DNA from 4 places in the Paenibacillus sp. GD4 genome. Region 4 is predicted to be linked to each of the others. Evidence: riboswitches for the same ligand, from Rfam matches in the RefSeq annotation. Region 4 holds a riboswitch; each other region holds the start of a gene.

Region 1 (4,404 bases), 2.2 Mb from region 4:
GCACGTCCTGTACGTCTCCCTTGCCATGCTTCGAAATATGCTGGAGGCCGTCAAAGAAGCTGTAGAACCATAGGATCGGAATAAGAAACAAGAAAATCGACAAGCGAAGCACATCCATGATGTAAATGCTGAACAAGAAAGCCGCCATCAGCTGCAAGCCGCGCTTTTGAAAGCCCAGGTACATATGGCCCGCGCCCGGGAACATGCAGAGCAGGGTCGCCAGCAGCTTGTTCCTCTTCCCTGCCTCGCGGTTATCCTGAAAATCCTCGAATACCGAGCGATCTGCAAGCTCCTCTCCCCGTTCCTTACGATTGAGCTGCTGAATGACATCGAACATGGAATAAATCCAGAAAACAGGCAAAATGCCGAGGAAGGCGAGAAACTCATCCTGCTTCGTCCACGCGGTGATGAAAATGATCATCATTCCGAATCCGATAAACGAGATCAAAAGAGATAGTCCGCGCTGCATCAATCCAAGCTGAAGATGGCCCAGCCCCGGGATAAAGGAAAGCGCAATCGTAAAGCCGCGATCCTGATCGCGCCTCTGATGCTCCCCAGCCCCGTGAGCCGCCTGGGCACCCCGGCTTACCGTCCGCGCCATATCGATCAGATTGATTAAGGCGATCAGGACGGAGAACAGCGGCAGGATAAGCAGCTCATCGGCGCCTCGCCCGTTTCGCAGCAGGAGCGCAAGGAACAGCAAGCCTAAAGGCCCGAAGAAGCCGCAGCCGTAGAGCAGCCCCTTCCCCAGCTTCCCCAAATACAGGAAGCCAAGCCCGGGAATAAAAGAAAGCAGAAAAGCAACCATCGGATGTTTGGGTGGGACTGTCGGGTTCATCGCTTACCCCCTCTTTCTGTTTTTGATTGAATGGAATCCAGGACGAGCACCGTCTTATCCAGCAGCCGGCTGGAGAAGGACTGCTGGGCGGCATACTCGTTATCGTACAACGAAGCCCTGGCAACCGCATGCTGTCCGGTGCTGCCCAGCAGAGCTTGAAAAATGCCCGTGCTCACAAGCAGCAGCGTGATGGCAGCAGCAACCGCGTAGTGAAAGACCGGATGACTCCACAGCCTTGAACGATGCGGCTCGGACGGTACAAGGACCGGCGGCAGCTGCTTCAGCACCCGCTCGGTCAGTTCGGCCGGATCCGCCAGCTGAGGCATCTCATTCGACACTGCACCAAGGCAATCCATATACAGCATCAAGCATTCGTCACACTGGGCAAGATGCAAGTCACAGTGCTCCCGCTGCTCTTCGGTCATTCGGCCGCCTGCATAGTCGAGCCATTGTTCTCTTGTTGGGTGCGTCATTCTAGTGGTCCTCCTCCTTCCATGTTCTGCGCATGTACTGCTTGGCCCGGTACAGCTTGGATTCTACGGTTTTGAGCGCCAGCTTCTGCTCCAATGCAATTTGCTGATAGCTTTTTTCCTCAATATAAAAGGCGACCACTACATCCCGGTAAGCCTCGGGCAGCTGCCGGATCGAGCTTCGAACCTGCTCACGCTGCTCCCTGCTTAATACGTGCTTCTCGACCGCGCTGGTCGGCACAGTCGCCGGCGCGTCCAGCAGCATTTCAACGTCGTCCGTCAGCTCCTCGCGTTTGCGCTGCCTTGAACGCTTAAAGTCGATCGCTTTGTTTACCGCTATACGAGTAATCCAAGTCTTGAACCCTTGCTGCTGATACTGAGGGAGGGCAGAGTGCATTTTGAGCAGCACCTCCTGCGTCACATCCTCGGCATCCTTCGGCGATTGAAGCACGCCATATACAACTTGATACAGGTAAGGTCCGTATTGCAGGGCCAGATGCCTGAACGCTTCCCGATCCCCGGACGCTGCCTGCGCGATCCTTTGCTCCTCTGTGATGACTCTCCCCCTCCTCTCCAGGTATATAGACGTCATGTACGAAGGGAATCACTGCAGCTTAGCAAAAAAAATGTGCCTTAAGCATCATCATCTTACACAGAAAACGTAATCCTTGCTGCTATGTCACCAAAATAAATGCTAGATTTCGACAAAAATCGTGGTATACTCAAGGTATAACTCGAATTATGTCGAATGACTGACTTCTAACTGAATGAAAAAGGCAAACCCGCCGAAAGGAGGGGACGCAAAGCTACGGGCCTAAAGCGAGTGACGCCAAGGCAGCCGGGCTGCCATTGGGGAGAGCTTTGTACGAGGAACTGCCCCTGCGTTAAGGGCAGTTTTTCTTTTTATCAAGCTTAGGAGGGGAAATGATGCAAGCCATGGAACAGGAGCAGTATGTCGAATTCAGCCTTGGGAGCGAGCCCTATGCTCTCCCGATTCAAGACATTCATGAAATCATCAAAATGCAGAGCATTACCAGACTCCCGCAAGCGCAGAGCTACATGAAAGGCGTCATTAACATACGGGGGTACATCATCCCCATCGTGAGTCTTTGCCTGCTTTTCGGCCTTCCCGAAGAGGCTGTTACCAAAGCCACCCGCATTATTATCGTTCGTCTCGGAGAGGAAACGGTCGGCATGATCGTCGATCGCGTCAACAAGGTGACCCGGTTTACGGATATTCAGCCTCCGCCGGAGCAGCTAGGCTCCGTAAGCTCGAACTGCTTGTCCGGCATTGGTTTTTCACCTACCGGCCTCATCGGCATCCTCAGCTTGAACGGCATGTTTCAAGAATATCACTAAACCGTGCATTTGCGCTTCCAACAGGAAATAGCCCCATCTTCCCTTCGAGGGATGACGGGGCTGCTTTTTTTGTTTCCTCACCGCTTCCTTCCTTGCTCCGGCGGCTTGACGGCATGCCTGCGGTCCTTCTGCCTGCCCGAATTGCCGACGGGGCTCGGTCTCCAGCGGTCGTCCTCATCTACGAACTCCTCGTAATCCTCTATGTACGTGTCCACAACGGCTTCCTTCTGTTGTTCCGGGTTCACACAGCACTGCTCCTTCAGCTTCATCTTCAGCTTCCTTACGACAACACATATACCTTGACATTCTTCTTCACGCCGAAATGCCTTGCTTGCTTTACGTCCTCCATGTAGACGTCGATTCTGGCGCCGCGGATCGCCGAGCCGGTATCCTCCGCCTGACGGACGCCTACACCGTCAATATAAACCAGTGAACCGAGCGGAATGATGTTCGGATCTACTGCTACCGTACGCCCTTCCGTCGCCCTGCTGCCGCTGTAGGTGATGCCGTAGGCGGGGCTGGAAGGCGTTTTGCCCGTCGATTCCACCCCAGCCGTATAAGCTGTCAGAGTGGAGCTAAGCACCTTCTTGATCACCTTAGCCTCACCGGCCGGCAGCTCCAGCTCCCCTCCGATAGCCGGGATTTCCAGCTCCTGCCCTATACGCAGAGCATTGGCATTCTGAATCCCGTTCGCTGCAGCCAGCAATTGTACGTTGATGCCGAAATCGCGGGCGATCTTGTACAATGTATCTCCCCGGTTCACCTGGTATTTGACGGCTTCCGGAACGACAGGCTTCCGCTCCTCCTCAGGTGCCGGAGGCTCTTCTTCCAGCATGGCCAGACCATATGGCAAATACCCCGATTCCAAAATTTCGTTGCGCATAACATCTTCCATTTCAATATATGCATCCGCTCTAGAATTCACACTTAATAATACCACAATAGCCACCATGATCGTCCACTTTCGCATTGTCGTTCTCATCTTCTAACTCCTCCTCGAAAAAAAGTAGGTTCCTATGACTAGTAACTAGAGTTGCCCGAATTACTAGATTCTAAACCTGCTTTAACCCGAGGAGGGTGTATCTCCCTTGCGAAATCCAAAGAAGCCGCATCGAAAGAAAGCGAGGCTTTCCTCAATGCGGCTTCACTATTTCATAGACGGCCTGGCCCTTTAGTCCATTTCGTAGATCGAGCCGGAACGGCTGGCGAACAGCTCAGCGTACACTTTGTCCGCATACGCATCCGTCATGCCGGAGATGTAATCCGCCACCAGCCGCGGCCAAGACCACTTCTCCTTATGCTGCTCGTAGCTCTCGCTCCAATCCGGCGGCAGAATCAGCCGGCCGGTCTCATAATGCTTGAAGCTGTCCCACAGCTGCTGGAGCATAATCTCGCTGCGCTTCTGCAGCCGCTGGACGCGAAAATCCTTAATCAGCGTCACCCAGGCAAGCTTCTTAAGAATCTCCATCGTCCGAAGCAGCTCCAGATCCTGCTGACCGTCGCGCACGAAGGTGACCCGTTTCCAGCCGCGCTTCGGATCGTCGATAATGCCGACTCTGCCGGCGAACAAGCTTACCCACCGGGCTTTCATCTCCCGCCTCGTACGGGAGGACTCGCGGTTACACTCCGCATAGATCTGCTCCCACTGCTCCAGATACGCATCCAGTACCTGACGCACCATGACCTTCATATCCACCTGATCCCAGCCTACATCGGCGTTCCCATGATCCTGAACGA
Region 2 (4,404 bases), 1.4 Mb from region 4:
ACCTCATATCCGGACTGTCTTAAGCAATCGGCAACCATTCTTCGCATAAAGTTCGTATCGTCTACCACCAGCACCCGATAGGACATATTCCGTGGCCTCCTTTGTGTTTTCACTGCAAATTCTGTGCCTCAACCGCTGCTGATTTCACGCAGCACTTCATCCACTGTCGTAATGCCGCTGCGTGCCTTCATGAGACCGTCATAAAGCAGGGACTTCGAACCACTCTGCTCCAGCTGCTGCTTCAGTTCCTCCGGTTGGCGCCTCGATAACATCCAGCTTCGTAGTCCTTCCTCTGACGTCACCACCTCTTGAAGAGGAACATACCCCCTATAGCCGGTCTGCTGGCATAAGCTGCAGCCGCTGCCCCGGATGACCGTAGGCTTGCCGCTGATCTGGGCGGATACGAAGGAGCGGAAGTTTCCGATCAGCCCCTTGCTTGCCTTGCCGTCCTCCGGATGAAGCAGCCCATGGCTTTCGAATTGGGCGGCCTCCTCATCCGTGACCGGAACCGATTGGGCGCATTGCTTGCATACTCTGCGTACCATACGCTGGGAAACGACACAATGCAGGGAGGAAGCCGCTAAGTAGGGATCCGTTCCTCTATCCAGCAAGTGCTGAAGGGTCTCTGCGGCACTGCTGCCGAGGACACTCCCTATAATCAGCTTTCCCCCAGCTGCGGCGCGGAGCGCCATCTGCAGCATGCCCGGTGAAGAAAGATCATCGATGAGGATGGCGTTCGGCTCCTGCCTCAGCACGGAGCGGAGAGCCAGAGGGGCTGTGAGGCCGACTTCATCCTTCACTTCCACCTGCTGAACGCCGTCCAGCCTGCGCAGTACACGTTCCTCGACCGATGCGCATCGGAGCGTTTCTTTGTTCAGCTCCTCCATCAGCGTGTACAGCGTTGTCGTTTTGCCGCTGCCCCAAGGCCCTGAAACTAATATCAGTCCGGAGGGCCGTCGAATCGATTTTTCCAATTTATGAAGGTTCGGCTCGCTGAGCGATAGTTCGGAGAGCTTGCGGATTGCTTCCGAAGCATCGGTTACACTGACGAAAAGGCTCTCCCCCGCGGTGGTCGGCAGAGTGGAGAGACGCAGATCGACCGTCCTGTCCGCTACATGGACCCGCAGCGATCCTTCCTGAGGGAGCTTACGCTCCGAAGGGTCGAGCGCAAAGGCGTTCTTCATCCGTTCCGTCAGCCCAAGCTGCAGTTTAGAGGGCAGCGTTGTATGGGTTCGCATCGAACGGTCGATTTTGAATCGGACCCAAGCACCCTCATTCTGAGGCTCCAGGTAAATACCGCAAGCCGTTTGCCGAACGGCCTCCTCCAGCAATTGCTCCCAGAGATCCGTCGCATCCTGCATACCGTAGTGCCGAAGAACGGCTTGCTCGATTTCCGTTCTTGTCGCAAGACAGGGCTGTACCAGCAAGCCGGTTGTCATTTGGATGTCCTTAAGGGCCTCCTGATTCAGGGGGTCCAGCATGACCACCCTTAGTTTTCTCCCTTTGACCTCCAGCGGCATGACCCCGTGCTTACGGGCTAACGTCCCTGGGATCAGCTGCAGGGTTTGCTCGTCGAACTGAGCCTCCTCCATATTGACTACGGGGACGCCGAGCTGGAATTCGAGCGCTTCTACCAGCTGCCGTTCTGTGATAGAGCCGTTTAAGGTTAGCAGCTCACCCAGCTTTCGGGGCGTGGTCGCCTGCTGCAGAAGGGTCTGCTCCAACGTTTCCTTCGTAATCAGCCCGTTCATGATTAGAAGCTCGCCAAGTCGCATAGGGATCTCCTCTCTCTAGAAATGAACGCAAAAAAGCCAAGCACCTCCGAGCAACCCGGCTGTCCTGCCATCCCTGGGGATGGGGTAGACCCGTGGCTTTGCGTCCCCGACTTTCGTACGGGTTTGCCTTTGTTCCTTGTCTTGGCTTCCTACACACATCGTCAAATTTCACTTACTATCCATTGTACCAAAGCCCGTACTAATCGATATGAGGAGGGAGAATCAATTGTAACCGATACCATCATAGGCCTGAAGAGGGTCATGGCGACCTTTCAAACAAGGAATACAGTCCCCCCAGGAGGGACTTTTTTCCTTATGGGAGCCGATTGCTTTTAACATAAACTCCGGGTTAAGGGTAAGGTGACGCAGTGAATTCCGCCCCCCAGCTTATAGATTTCATCGACCTCTACGGGAATGACATCAATCCCATGTTTAGCAAGCAGGTCCATCGTACGAGCTCCGCTGCTGGAGAATAAGACCCTTCCAGGTTCGAGGGTCAGGGCATTGATCGTTAGGGGAGGATCCTTGGGATCTACATGCAGCAGCTCGATGTCGCGCTGGTGCAGCTCATCGAGGAACCAAAACGGCAGCAGCGCCGTGTTCACGAGAGCCTTGTGATGATCGATCGGCATAAAGGCTTCGTCCAGATGGATGATCGTTGAGGGCAAATCGATGACTAGGAGGCGAATTTGCTGCAAGGATAAAATGAACCGGATTTGCTCAATCCCCGCAGGGTTAACCCGTTCGGACCGGCCGATCAGCGCAGTGGCCGGATCCAGCATCATAAAGCTGCCGCCCTCTGCAAGGCCCGTTCCCTGAACCATGCCTAGGATTGGAATTCCCAGCCCTGCGAATGTCCGGGCAGCCAGCGGTGTCTCCCCATAGCGCAAATGAAGGGCTGGACGGGACAGGATAACACCTCCGGGTATTACCATAGCAAGGTCCCTCGTGAACATTCGCTCCGGGAGTCCATCGGAGGCTTCGTCCAGTGACAGGACTTCGATCCCCTCCTTCTTCAACGCTTGAGTCAAGCCGTCATATTGTGTTTGCAGCCGTTCCAGAGCAGGGAGCTCTTCTTGTCGGTAGTCACTAGGTGTGTTGCCCTTTACCTCTTCGTTGAATACAGGGCCGGCTTCGATTTCTGCCACATGGCGGTGCAGATGCAGCACTTCCCGGCCCGGACGATGCATCAGAATTTTGCCTATGCGGCCGATCTCATTCGATGCCCCCCAATAATCCCCCCATACTTCTCGAAGCATTTCCTTATCGTAAGAGGGCTTCGTCACCAAGTCCCTGGATAAATATCGTTTAGTAAGCTTCATAAGTGCAGTCTCATTCCTTTCCTCTCTTTTCAGTGTAACCACAGATCAACGGTTTCAGCCTAGGATTTGGGCAAAGAAGAAAGTAGTGGTACAATGGCAGGAGTATGATTATAGGAGATGAACCATGTTTAGCGAAGATGTTATTTTGACCAAAGAGGGGCTTGCGAATTTGGAGGCCGAGCTTGAGGAGCTCAAAACCGTAAAGCGTAAAGAGCTGGCCGAGCGCCTTAAGGTAGCCATCAGCTACGGTGATTTGAGGGAAAACAGTGAATATCATTCGGCGAAGGACGAGCAGGCGTTCTTGGAAACTCGTATCAAGACGCTGGAGAACATGCTTAAGAAAGCCCGCGTTGTGGAAGCCGGAGCCAATGATCTTTCGACGGTACAAGTGGGCTGCAAGGTGGTTCTCCATGATGTGGAGTTTGACGAGAAGGTGGAGTACCAGTTAGTAGGTCCGGCCGAAGCGGATGTGGAGAGCAACAAGATCTCGTACGAAAGTCCCCTGGGCAAGGAGCTAATGGGTAAGTCAGTCGGTAGTAAAATCAGCGTTCCGGCGCCGTCCGGGATTATCGAATATGAGCTGTTAGAGATCAAGCTGTAGGCAAAACAATCCAAATCACTCCAAATAGGGGTGATTTTTGTTTTTAACGGTTTTTGTTTGGGAGCCGTTGACAGGCTTGGCGGGCGTTGGATACGATGGTGCATAAGATATGGCTTTCAAGCACGCCTGAAGGTCGAGAAGCCGGGCGGCGCGGATGAGCTGCTGACGGCGCTGGAACCATGTGATGCATCAGCGCCAGACACGGGCTTATGGCGTACTATAGCGAGGAAGAGAACTATCGGACGATGAAGCGAGAATCGGGAGGGGATGAAAGGGTGGAAGAAAAAGGAGAAAAAGACACATGGGCAATCGGCAGAGCCGCAGAGCAGGTCCTGATCGGACTTGCCGGATGGGGCGACCACGATTCGCTCTATGCGGATACGGGCGTGACCGGCAGGGATAAGCTCCGGGCGTACAGCGGGCATTTTCCAGTGGTCGAGGTGGACAGCTCCTTCTATGCGATCCAGTCCCCCGAGACCTTCGCCCGGTGGGCTGAGGAAACGCCGCCGGGCTTCCGCTTCGTAGTCAAGGCTTACCAGGGGTTAACCGGCCACCAGCGGGGGCCGGAGATGGTGCGCCGCGCGCTGGCGGCGCTGAAGCCGGTGGATCCGCACCGCCGCGGGGTGCGGCCTTCTCCCGCTGCGGCCCCCCCGAGCCGCAGCGAGCTGTTCCGCGCGTTCCGCGACTCGATCGCGCCGCTGGCTCA
Region 3 (4,404 bases), 3.3 Mb from region 4:
AGAAGAGGCTGTCCCGTGGATGATGAGGGTCACTTCATCATCCCGGGTACAGCCTTTTTTTATTATTGTATCGGTAAACGGATACGGACCGTCGTGCCTTGACCCAGCTCACTGCTGATATCGATGTGTCCATGATGCGCCTCGATGATTTGATAGCACACCATGAGCCCGAGACCGGTGCCTGACTCCTTCGTGGTGAAGAACGGGTCCCCCAGCTTCGCCAAGAAGGACTCCGGAATGCCGCCGCCCTGGTCGGTGATCTGAATATCAATTTCGCCTTCCGAAATAGGACGAATGAACACCGTGATAGTTCCCCCGCGGGGCATGGCTTCAATGGCATTTTTCAAAATATTAATAAAGACCTGCTTCAACTGGTTCTCATCACAGTAAATGAGAGGGACCGTACCCTCCGAGTACATGATGATTTCGGTATTATGTAAAATAGCCTGTGAATTCATAAGGGCAACGATATGCTCCAAGGTTTCCACAAGGTTTTTCTTTTCAAAATGTGCCGTTTGCGGCTTGGCGATTTTCATAAACTCGGTCACAATTTCATTGATCCGGTCCAGCTCGGAGAGCATGATCTCGTAATATTCCGGATGCCCCGAGGACTGGGAACGAAGCAGCTGGACGAAACCCTTCAGAGAAGTGAGCGGATTGCGAATTTCGTGCGCAATGCCCGCGGCCATTTGTCCGAGTGCCGACAGCTTATCTGAACGGCGAATAAGCTCTTCTGTTTTTTTACGCTCGGTAATATCCCTAAGCACGGTCTGAATGACCGGAATGCCAAGCACCACATCGATCATCGTACTTGAAGATTCGACTTCTCTTTCTTGACCGTCGAGCGAGACAAGCCGATATTCCATGTAACCCGGAGTGCTTTTTAGGCTTAAGGCGGTTTCGAGCCGTTGCATGGCCTTGTGCGTATCCTCATCTTGCAAAAATTGAAATAAATGCGTACCGATCAAATCGGAGCGCTGATTGGCTTGGAGCAGCCGGAGGCACGCTTCGTTCACATAAACGATGATGCCGCCGCTGTGCACGAGAATCGGTTCGGGAGACAGATCGAGAAGCTTCCGGTATCTTCGATCGCTTTCCCGTATGGCATTCTCGGCCCGCCTTCTCTCTGATATATCCAGCACGGTACCTATGGCCGCAGGTTTGCCGTTATATAAAGTTCCTTTCCCGCTCATTTCGAAGAAGATGGCGGAGCCGTCCCTTTTGACGCCTTCCGCTTGCAGATTCAGGTCCTTGGTGCGCTTGGCGCTTATATTATTCAATTGCTCTCTAAGAAGCGGCCGGTACTTTTCTGCAAATAAGCTCAAGGGATGGATTCGGTTCATTTCGGCTACCGAATAACCGAACATCTCGGCCAGTCGGGGATTGATGTAAACGAAGCGCTCATCCTGATACATATAAACGCCTACCAATGCCTCCTCCACAAGGCTGCGATATTTTTCCTCCGCTTCCTGCAAAGCCAGCTCGGCTTTCTTGCGATCCGTTATATCCCGGCATATGAAAATAACGGACTTGATTTCTCCCGTTGCTTCCAGAATAGGCGAGCCCTTCGCATCATAAACAAGCCAATCTTCGCCATGCTTCATGCGAATTTCGGTGGAATGCGGCTTATTGTCGCGGAGGATGTTTTCATAGCATTCCATCACTTGCCCATATTCATCGGGATCAACGATTTCTTTTACATGAATCGACTGGTCGGAAGAAACCCCCATGGCTCGGCTTAAGGCTGGGGAGATGTACGTGAAATTGCCTCGCAAATCGAGCACCAGTATGCTATCCGTCATATGCTCCGTCATGAGACAAAGGTCATCCCTTGTTAATTCGAGATCTCGGGGTATGCGGGCTCTCTCGCTTAAGTCTTTGGTAATACAGATGAAGCCTGAGATTTTTCCTTGCGGGTCTCGCAGCACGGATAAATTGACCGAGACGGGAAAAAGGGTTCCTCGCTTGTCCTGCATCACCGTTTCGTACTCGTTGAACTGTCCGTTGGTTAATAGGGATTGATGAACAAGCTCCGTATCGGCCCAATGCCGCTCGGGCACCATGGGCATTCTTCGCCCAATGATCTCATGCTCCTCCCAGCCGTAGAGTCGGGTAAATGCAGGGTTCACCTTAATGACAACGGCATGGACGTCGGTGATCATGGTAGCGTCTCCAAGTTGATTCAAGAAATCATAAATTTTGTGTATGAGACCGTTCATGTTATTAGGATCACCTCAGCTGGTAAGCAAAGCCTGGAAACGCCAAAAAGCTTGCCTGGGCATGAAAAGGCAAGCATATTCACGAAAGGAATATGATTACTTTGGCAACCCAACCGCCGTAGAGGTCGCTCTTTAGGCTTGAGGCTTTGCGTCCTTACCTTTCGATAAGTTTGCCTTTTTCCTGTAGTAATGATTTCACAACTAATTATAGCAATATGTTGTAATATTGCAATCATTTGTTTCTTGGTTTTGTGTCATTTATGGAATAATATGGATTTCCTTTGCTATGGTCTCATATTTTTAAAAAGATGAACATGATTTGAACAAAATTCGGTCATATGAATCGCTTACAATGGAAAGGAAAACATGATCCAATGGGAGGGACCGGGACTTTGAATTCGATCGCGCATTCCGGCGGAACACGCCAATTTTCTGTTTCCGAAATTATGCAGGTACCGGGCTTGGACATTTACGAGCAAATGGTTTGTATCGTACTAAGCACCTTTATACAGGAAGCCACCGCTTCCATACCCGATATGAAAGAAATTGCGAGCCTTGGCAGGATGAGCTCGAGGGAGACGACGCAGGCACTCCAAAATCTTGTAGAACGGGGGATTTTGCCGCATAAGGTATTCCGTGAAATTGTCGGCGATTTTCGTGATAGTCGGCTTAGCTGGGCAGCGAAAGGCTTGCTTGTCTTTATGGAGAAGCATCCCAAGATTGATTTGGACGAGCTGCTGGAGCTATCGGGCGATGATAAGATGACTATCCTTCAAGGCTTACGGGATTTGAAGGATTTCGGATATTTGGAGGAGGAGTGCAAGCGGCTACTGGCGAGCGCAAGTTGATTATTTAGGTTGTTTCGTAGGATTCAGTTGGTTTCTTGCCGGTAGTGCAGGGAGCTGCTGAATCCTTTTTTTGTTCCAAGACCCTGTTGACTTCCTCTTCATTTAGAGTTAAATTTAAACTAAGTATAAATAAATGAAAGGGGAGTCCGTATGACGCGCAAAGGTCTTCTTACTACACAGCGTAAAATGATTCTGGACATCATTTCAGATTCCCACGACCATCCGACCGCCGCCGATATCATTGAGCGCTTAAAAACCCGCGGTTTCCAAGTTGCCTACGCGACTGTATATAATTCCTTACGGTTCCTCACGGAAGAAGGATATGTTCGTGAGCTGAAGCTGGACGGCGATGCCAGCAGGTATGATGCCAGAATGGAGGATCATCAGCATATTCAGTGCACCTCCTGCGGAAGAGTGGATGAGGTGCTGACGGAGGCGCCGCGGGAATGGCTTGCCGCCATCGCTGCGGAGACCGGATATAGGATGACGGGAGAGCACTTTTTATTCAAGGGGGTGTGTGCAGCATGCAGCCATACGAAGAACTAGAAGAGCAGCTCCCCGTTGAGGGTGCGTTTTGCGATACTACCAAGCGTATTGTGATCATCAGTCCGTATCCTGCCACTCTCCGCTCCTTGGTCCTGGCACTCACGGTACGCTGCTATGACGTGCTTCTGTTTCACAGTGAGCATGATCCGGTCCTATCCAAGCTGCAGGGAGATTTGCTGATCGTGGATCGAACGAAAGGGAGCGTAGAGATTAGCCCGGCTCTGGCAGGGAATAGTCAAGCACAGCTTATCCTTGTTGACGGTGCGGGAGGAAAAGAGCTCAAGGGAGATGCCTTGCCTTGGCCATGTCCGGTAGATGTAGCGCTGGCGAAGATCGAAGAGCTTTCGACACAAAGTGAAAGCTTCCGGTTCTCCAAAGACACGGAGGAGCTGCGTTTCAAAGATATTGCCGTTGACCTGAAACGGATGATTGTGACCCGCGGCAGCGAACGGGTGGAGCTGACAAAAACGGAGTTTGATCTGCTGAAAGTGCTTTTGCAGGCTTCCGGCGGCGTTCTTTCCCGGCAAGAGCTGCTGGAACGCGTATGGGGAGAAGGTTATTTCGGGGGAAGCAATTCCGTCGACGTGCATATTAAGAGCTTGCGGCAGAAGCTGGCGGATGATCCTAGATCGCCGAAATATATCGTAACGGTTCGCGGCGTAGGATATCGAATTACAGATGAATCTTCATGAAACCTTCATACGCTCTTCATCATACCTTCATGCAGAAACTTGGCATGGATGGTATGATTTTTTTATATAGAGATGTGGCTTAAAGGAGGAATTCATATG
Region 4 (4,404 bases):
CCGAATCCATTCGGGAGCTGCACCTCGGGGCGACGGATCTCGCCGCAAGCACCCCTTTGAGCGTCGAAGAGCTGACTCTGAGGATACAGCCCGGATTCGACACCGATTGCTAAGCTTGGTTGCTTTCCCGTCTTCATTTCTATACAATAGGGAAAAACGCACATGGGAGCTGTTACTAGGATGAACGTTAAAATTTCCCGCAACGCGGCGAAGGTCCTTCTGGCCGAGATTGAGAAGGAAGAAGACAAAAATTTGAAGCTTCGCGTCTATGTTACCCACAGCCACGGCGACCACGCGCATTATGGTCTTGCTATGGATACGCCTACGGAGAAGGACGTTGTCGTTTCTACCGATAAAGGCATCGATGTGATTCTGCAAAAGAACGAAGCGCTGCTGGACGGCGTTCGGATTGATTACTTCTATACTCCGCAGGAGGGCTTCGCCGTAACGAATCCGAGCAAAGGCAATCACGGCGACCATTAATTCGGCTTGTCCCTGCGTATAGAAAGGAAAGGTCCGTATGGCCAACGACATTCGGGTTTGCGACAAATGCAAGCACATGAGAATGAAAACCGCTGTTCCCAAGCTTCAGAAGCTTGCGCCGGATGCGGAGATTAAGATAGGCTGCAAATCCTACTGCGGTCCCTGCTCGCGGTTTGCTTTTATTTACGTAAACGGTCGCTACGTTACCGGAGCTACGGAAGACGAAGCGATTGAGAAGGCGAAGAAATACATCAAATGAAAAAGAGCCTGTGCAGGGCTCTTTTTTTGTTGTATAATGATCTCCAATTTACCAACCGTTGGTCAATAAAAGGAGAACGCACAAATTGCTTCCTAAAATAGACTCTGCACAAAAAACGGGTTTTGCCCGTTTCCTGCTCTTTCTGCACGCCTATCATCCGATTGTTCATACCTTGCTCGTCGGTACCATTCTGGCCCGCGCCGCCTCGTCCATGAGCATGCCCTTCCTGGCCATCTATTTGTCCCGAGATGGAATGAATCCGCTGCTCATCGGGGCGATCATCGGCGCGGGCTCTCTGGCGGGGACGGCGGCGGGGTTTATCGGAGGAGCTCTCTCTGACCGTCTCGGACGGAAGCTGATCATGATGATCGCCCTGATCGGCTGGGTCGTCATCTTCATGGGCTTCGCTGTAGCGAAATCGCCTGCAGCCTTTCTGCTGCTCAATATGCTCAACGGCGTTTGCCGTGCCTTCTACGAGCCGGTTTCCCAGGCGTTGATGGTGGATGTGACGACGAAGGAGAAGCGATTGAAGGTATTCTCGCTCCGATACCTTGCCATCAATGTCGGTGTTGCCGTAGGGCCGCTTCTCGGAGCGTATTTCGGTACGATGGAGGCGTGGCTGCCTTTCCTTATTACCGCCGGCATTTATTTGGCATATGCTATAGGTCTTTACTTGCTGCTGCAGCGATTCGGTATTCAAAAAATCGAAGGAGAACACAAAAGCCAAGTAACGGTTGCTTCAGCATGGCGCGTCATCACCGGAGACCGGGTATTCCGATTGTATATTATGGGCGGAATCATCGGAGCGATCAGCTATTCCCAGATGACAGTGACCTTATCACAATATGTGGAGCGAAGCGTAGCCGACGGAGCGACACTGTTCGCTTTGCTGATGAGTATTAACGCCATTACCGTAGTCGTGCTGCAGGTACCGGTATCAAGGTTCGGGGAGCGCTTCGGCCCGCTTGCAGCGATCGTGGCTGGAAATCTCATGTTTGCCCTAGGCAATATCGGGTACGCCTTTGCGGATTCGTGGCTGCTGTTCATGGTATCGATGTTCTTTTTTACGCTGGGGGAAATATGTAACTTTCCTGCATCGAATGCCCTAATCGACCGGCTGGCGCCGGAGGGAATGCGAGGGACTTACTTCGGGGCGCAGTCGTTCACAAGTCTGGGACACTTTATCGGGCCGATCATTGGGGGAGCTGTACTATCTCACTGGGGCGGATCTCCGTTATTCCTAGGATTGGCGATAGTAACAGTAGGCGGTTCTTACTTTTATTCCAGAGGGAATCAATTGTTTAATTCAGGACTAAAGACCTACGTGAATTCCAGAAATTGAGCACTATGGTTGATATATTCCGTGAGACCTATCTTTTATGCTAAGAAAGGATAACAAAAGACAAAATTCGATCGTTCTCGATATGGGCAAAGCAGACGAAAGTCTGTGACGCAAAGCTACAGGGGCTACTACGGAGAAGATGCGTTAAGCCAGCCAGCCGCCGAAGGAAAGATGATTCGCGTATAGATGCGGGCCTCCAGTCCTTGGGACGGAGGTTCTTTGTATGTGTGACAACCTATTCTAAAAGCAAAGAGGGACATAATGATGAAGCAGGAGTTTTGTACGAAGGTGGGCAGTGACGTCGTAGGCTTGTATTTGACGGGCGACGGACCGAGAATGGTGATCAACCGGGAGGAATACGAGCTGACGCGGCCCTGCTGGGACTTGGAGATGGTGATGGGACAGCGTCATCATGTCATTACCTTTTATTGGCGCGGTGAGGTTAAGCTTTCCGTGCGTTTTGATGCCAGTAATGATGTGCTGCTCAAACTGTTTGATTACTTAAGCTACCGGACGGAAAAGGTTCGGTACGCGTAGAAGTAAAAGTTTGTTCAAATGGATAAGCCTCCTGCATACATATTAGGTGATAAACTAGGGCTGTGAAGATTTCAGCCGGCCTAATAGGAGGAATTCCTGTGCAACCGACCGATTACGCGGCATCGGCTTCATTCGAGCATCGCTTTTGGCTGCAGATTGCGGGCGATCATGCCCGGTTCATTAAGGACGCGTTATCTCCGGATGAAGTACAGGAGATTCAGCGTGCCCGGTTTTACATTGCGAAGCTGGATGAGCTGCTGGAAAAATCCAGGACGGAGCTGGATGAAGCGCAGCTGCAGGAGCTTAGCCGGGAGAGCTATACTCGCGCTCAGGATCTAAGGAACTTCAAGCTCCATCTGCTGCGCAGACACCTTACGGGTAAGATTGGCCTTAAGCTGCCGCCGAGCTTTCTGAACCATATGGTCAATGAAGTGGAGGAGTATTTGCGTGTCCTCCGGTTCCTCGTTTCGGGTCAACCGGCTCCCATGTATAATGAAATCCACCACCATCTGGTATGGCTTCAGGATGCATTCGGGCATGCCGCTTCGATTGCCGGCGACCTTGATATGGCGGAGAAGCCGTTGATTGAAACCGCCCAGAGCTTCGAATCGCATTTCCGCGATTTTTACATGAAAGCGGTTGAGCTGGCAGGCTACATGCGCGCGAACATTTCGCAGTTTCCGGCACTGGCTCGCTTCAACAAGGAGATTGAGCTGGAGATGGTGCTCTTCAAGGGCTTCCTCCGGGAGCTGGAAGAGATGAGGCTGACCGGCGAGGTGCTGGGTGTATTGACACCGCTGATGGCGGATCATATGGCGCGCGAGGAATGCTATTATTTGACGAAGCTTTCGCTTACGGCCGGCACCAAAGCGCCGGAGTGCGACCCGGGCAAGCCGAGAACGGAAGGATAACAGATAAGGAAGACCGGATTTGAGCAGCGCAAATGCGAGCTCAAGGCGCCGGTCTTTTTTCCGTTGCCGATTCAACCCTTTTCCGAGCTGCGGTAGGTGCGGGGAGAGACACCGGTCTGCTTCTTGAATACTTTGCCGAAATGGGAGAAATTATCGAAGCCGACCTGCTCCGAGATATCGGTAATGCTGAGCTCGGATTGCTGAAGCAGACGCTGCGCCTCCTTGATTCGCTTGAGGTTCAAATAGTCCGTGAAGCTGAAGCCGGTAATTTCTTTAAATTTGCGGCTGATATGACTGATACTGACATAAAATTTCTCGGAAAGCAGAGGCAGGCTGATCGGTTCGGCGTAATTCGCATTAATATATTGAACGATTTCCGATATTTTTTCATGCATCGGCGAGACATGCTCCATTGGCGCCGTCTTGTTTTTTTGATGATAACGTGCGGCATGCAGCAAAAGCTCGGTAGAGGCAAGCTGAACTGCGAGCTCGTAGCCGGGAGCGGCAGCGTGGATTTCTTCGAGCACGGCCAGCAGCATCCCTTCCAGCTTTAAGCGCTCATGCAGGGGGAGACGAAGCAGCGGTGCATCAGCCATAAAGGGAGAGCGCAGCAGCTCGGCAAGCTCCGGAGGATGCTGCTCGAAGAAGGACTCCCAGTAATAAATTAAGATTCGATCATGCTCGGGTATGCCGACATCCGAGGTTTTATGAACTTCTCCGGAGCGAATGAAGATAAGGTCTCCCGCTTCGACCGAGTAAGACCGGTCTTTAATAAAGTAGCTCCTCCGCCCGGAAAATAAGTAATAGAGCTCATACTGCGAATGGATGTGGTTAATGGCCATGGTGTAGTGTCCCTTGCGGCGATCGAATTC

The links. Region 4 has a riboswitch for cyclic di-GMP ahead of RAC89_RS04885 (hypothetical protein). Riboswitches for the same ligand answer to the same signal wherever they lie in the genome.
Region 1: another riboswitch for cyclic di-GMP. It lies ahead of RAC89_RS15360 (chemotaxis protein CheW); the one in region 4 lies ahead of RAC89_RS04885 (hypothetical protein).
Region 2: another riboswitch for cyclic di-GMP. It lies ahead of RAC89_RS11390 (GspE/PulE family protein); the one in region 4 lies ahead of RAC89_RS04885 (hypothetical protein).
Region 3: another riboswitch for cyclic di-GMP. It lies ahead of RAC89_RS20620 (PAS domain-containing sensor histidine kinase); the one in region 4 lies ahead of RAC89_RS04885 (hypothetical protein).

Annotation. Positions count from the first base shown of each region.
Region 1 is NZ_JAVCYK010000001.1:3,202,381-3,206,784, reverse strand. It holds gene RAC89_RS15375 (hypothetical protein) at 1-838, opposite strand, end outside; gene RAC89_RS15370 (anti-sigma factor family protein) at 835-1,311, opposite strand; gene RAC89_RS15365 (RNA polymerase sigma factor) at 1,313-1,900, opposite strand; cyclic di-GMP riboswitch class I at 2,074-2,159, shown strand; gene RAC89_RS15360 (chemotaxis protein CheW) at 2,233-2,667, shown strand; gene RAC89_RS15355 (hypothetical protein) at 2,745-2,936, opposite strand; gene RAC89_RS15350 (3D domain-containing protein) at 2,948-3,649, opposite strand; gene RAC89_RS15345 (deoxyguanosinetriphosphate triphosphohydrolase family protein) at 3,839-4,404, opposite strand, start outside.
Region 2 is NZ_JAVCYK010000001.1:2,416,683-2,421,086, reverse strand. It holds gene RAC89_RS31650 (response regulator) at 1-86, opposite strand, end outside; gene RAC89_RS11390 (GspE/PulE family protein) at 129-1,775, opposite strand; cyclic di-GMP riboswitch class I at 1,822-1,913, opposite strand; gene RAC89_RS11385 (dimethylarginine dimethylaminohydrolase family protein) at 2,108-3,097, opposite strand; gene greA (transcription elongation factor GreA) at 3,222-3,698, shown strand; gene RAC89_RS11375 (DUF72 domain-containing protein) at 3,974-4,404, shown strand, end outside.
Region 3 is NZ_JAVCYK010000001.1:4,350,408-4,354,811, forward strand. It holds gene RAC89_RS20620 (PAS domain-containing sensor histidine kinase) at 63-2,219, opposite strand; cyclic di-GMP riboswitch class I at 2,320-2,404, opposite strand; gene RAC89_RS20625 (hypothetical protein) at 2,612-3,067, shown strand; gene RAC89_RS20630 (Fur family transcriptional regulator) at 3,218-3,613, shown strand; gene RAC89_RS20635 (winged helix-turn-helix domain-containing protein) at 3,592-4,305, shown strand; gene trxB (thioredoxin-disulfide reductase) at 4,402-4,404, shown strand, end outside.
Region 4 is NZ_JAVCYK010000001.1:1,033,815-1,038,218, reverse strand. It holds gene thrC (threonine synthase) at 1-113, shown strand, start outside; gene RAC89_RS04900 (iron-sulfur cluster assembly accessory protein) at 181-483, shown strand; gene RAC89_RS04895 (YuzB family protein) at 521-742, shown strand; gene RAC89_RS04890 (MDR family MFS transporter) at 828-2,084, shown strand; cyclic di-GMP riboswitch class I at 2,160-2,249, shown strand; gene RAC89_RS04885 (hypothetical protein) at 2,346-2,621, shown strand; gene RAC89_RS04880 (DUF2935 domain-containing protein) at 2,720-3,532, shown strand; gene RAC89_RS04875 (helix-turn-helix domain-containing protein) at 3,604-4,404, opposite strand, start outside.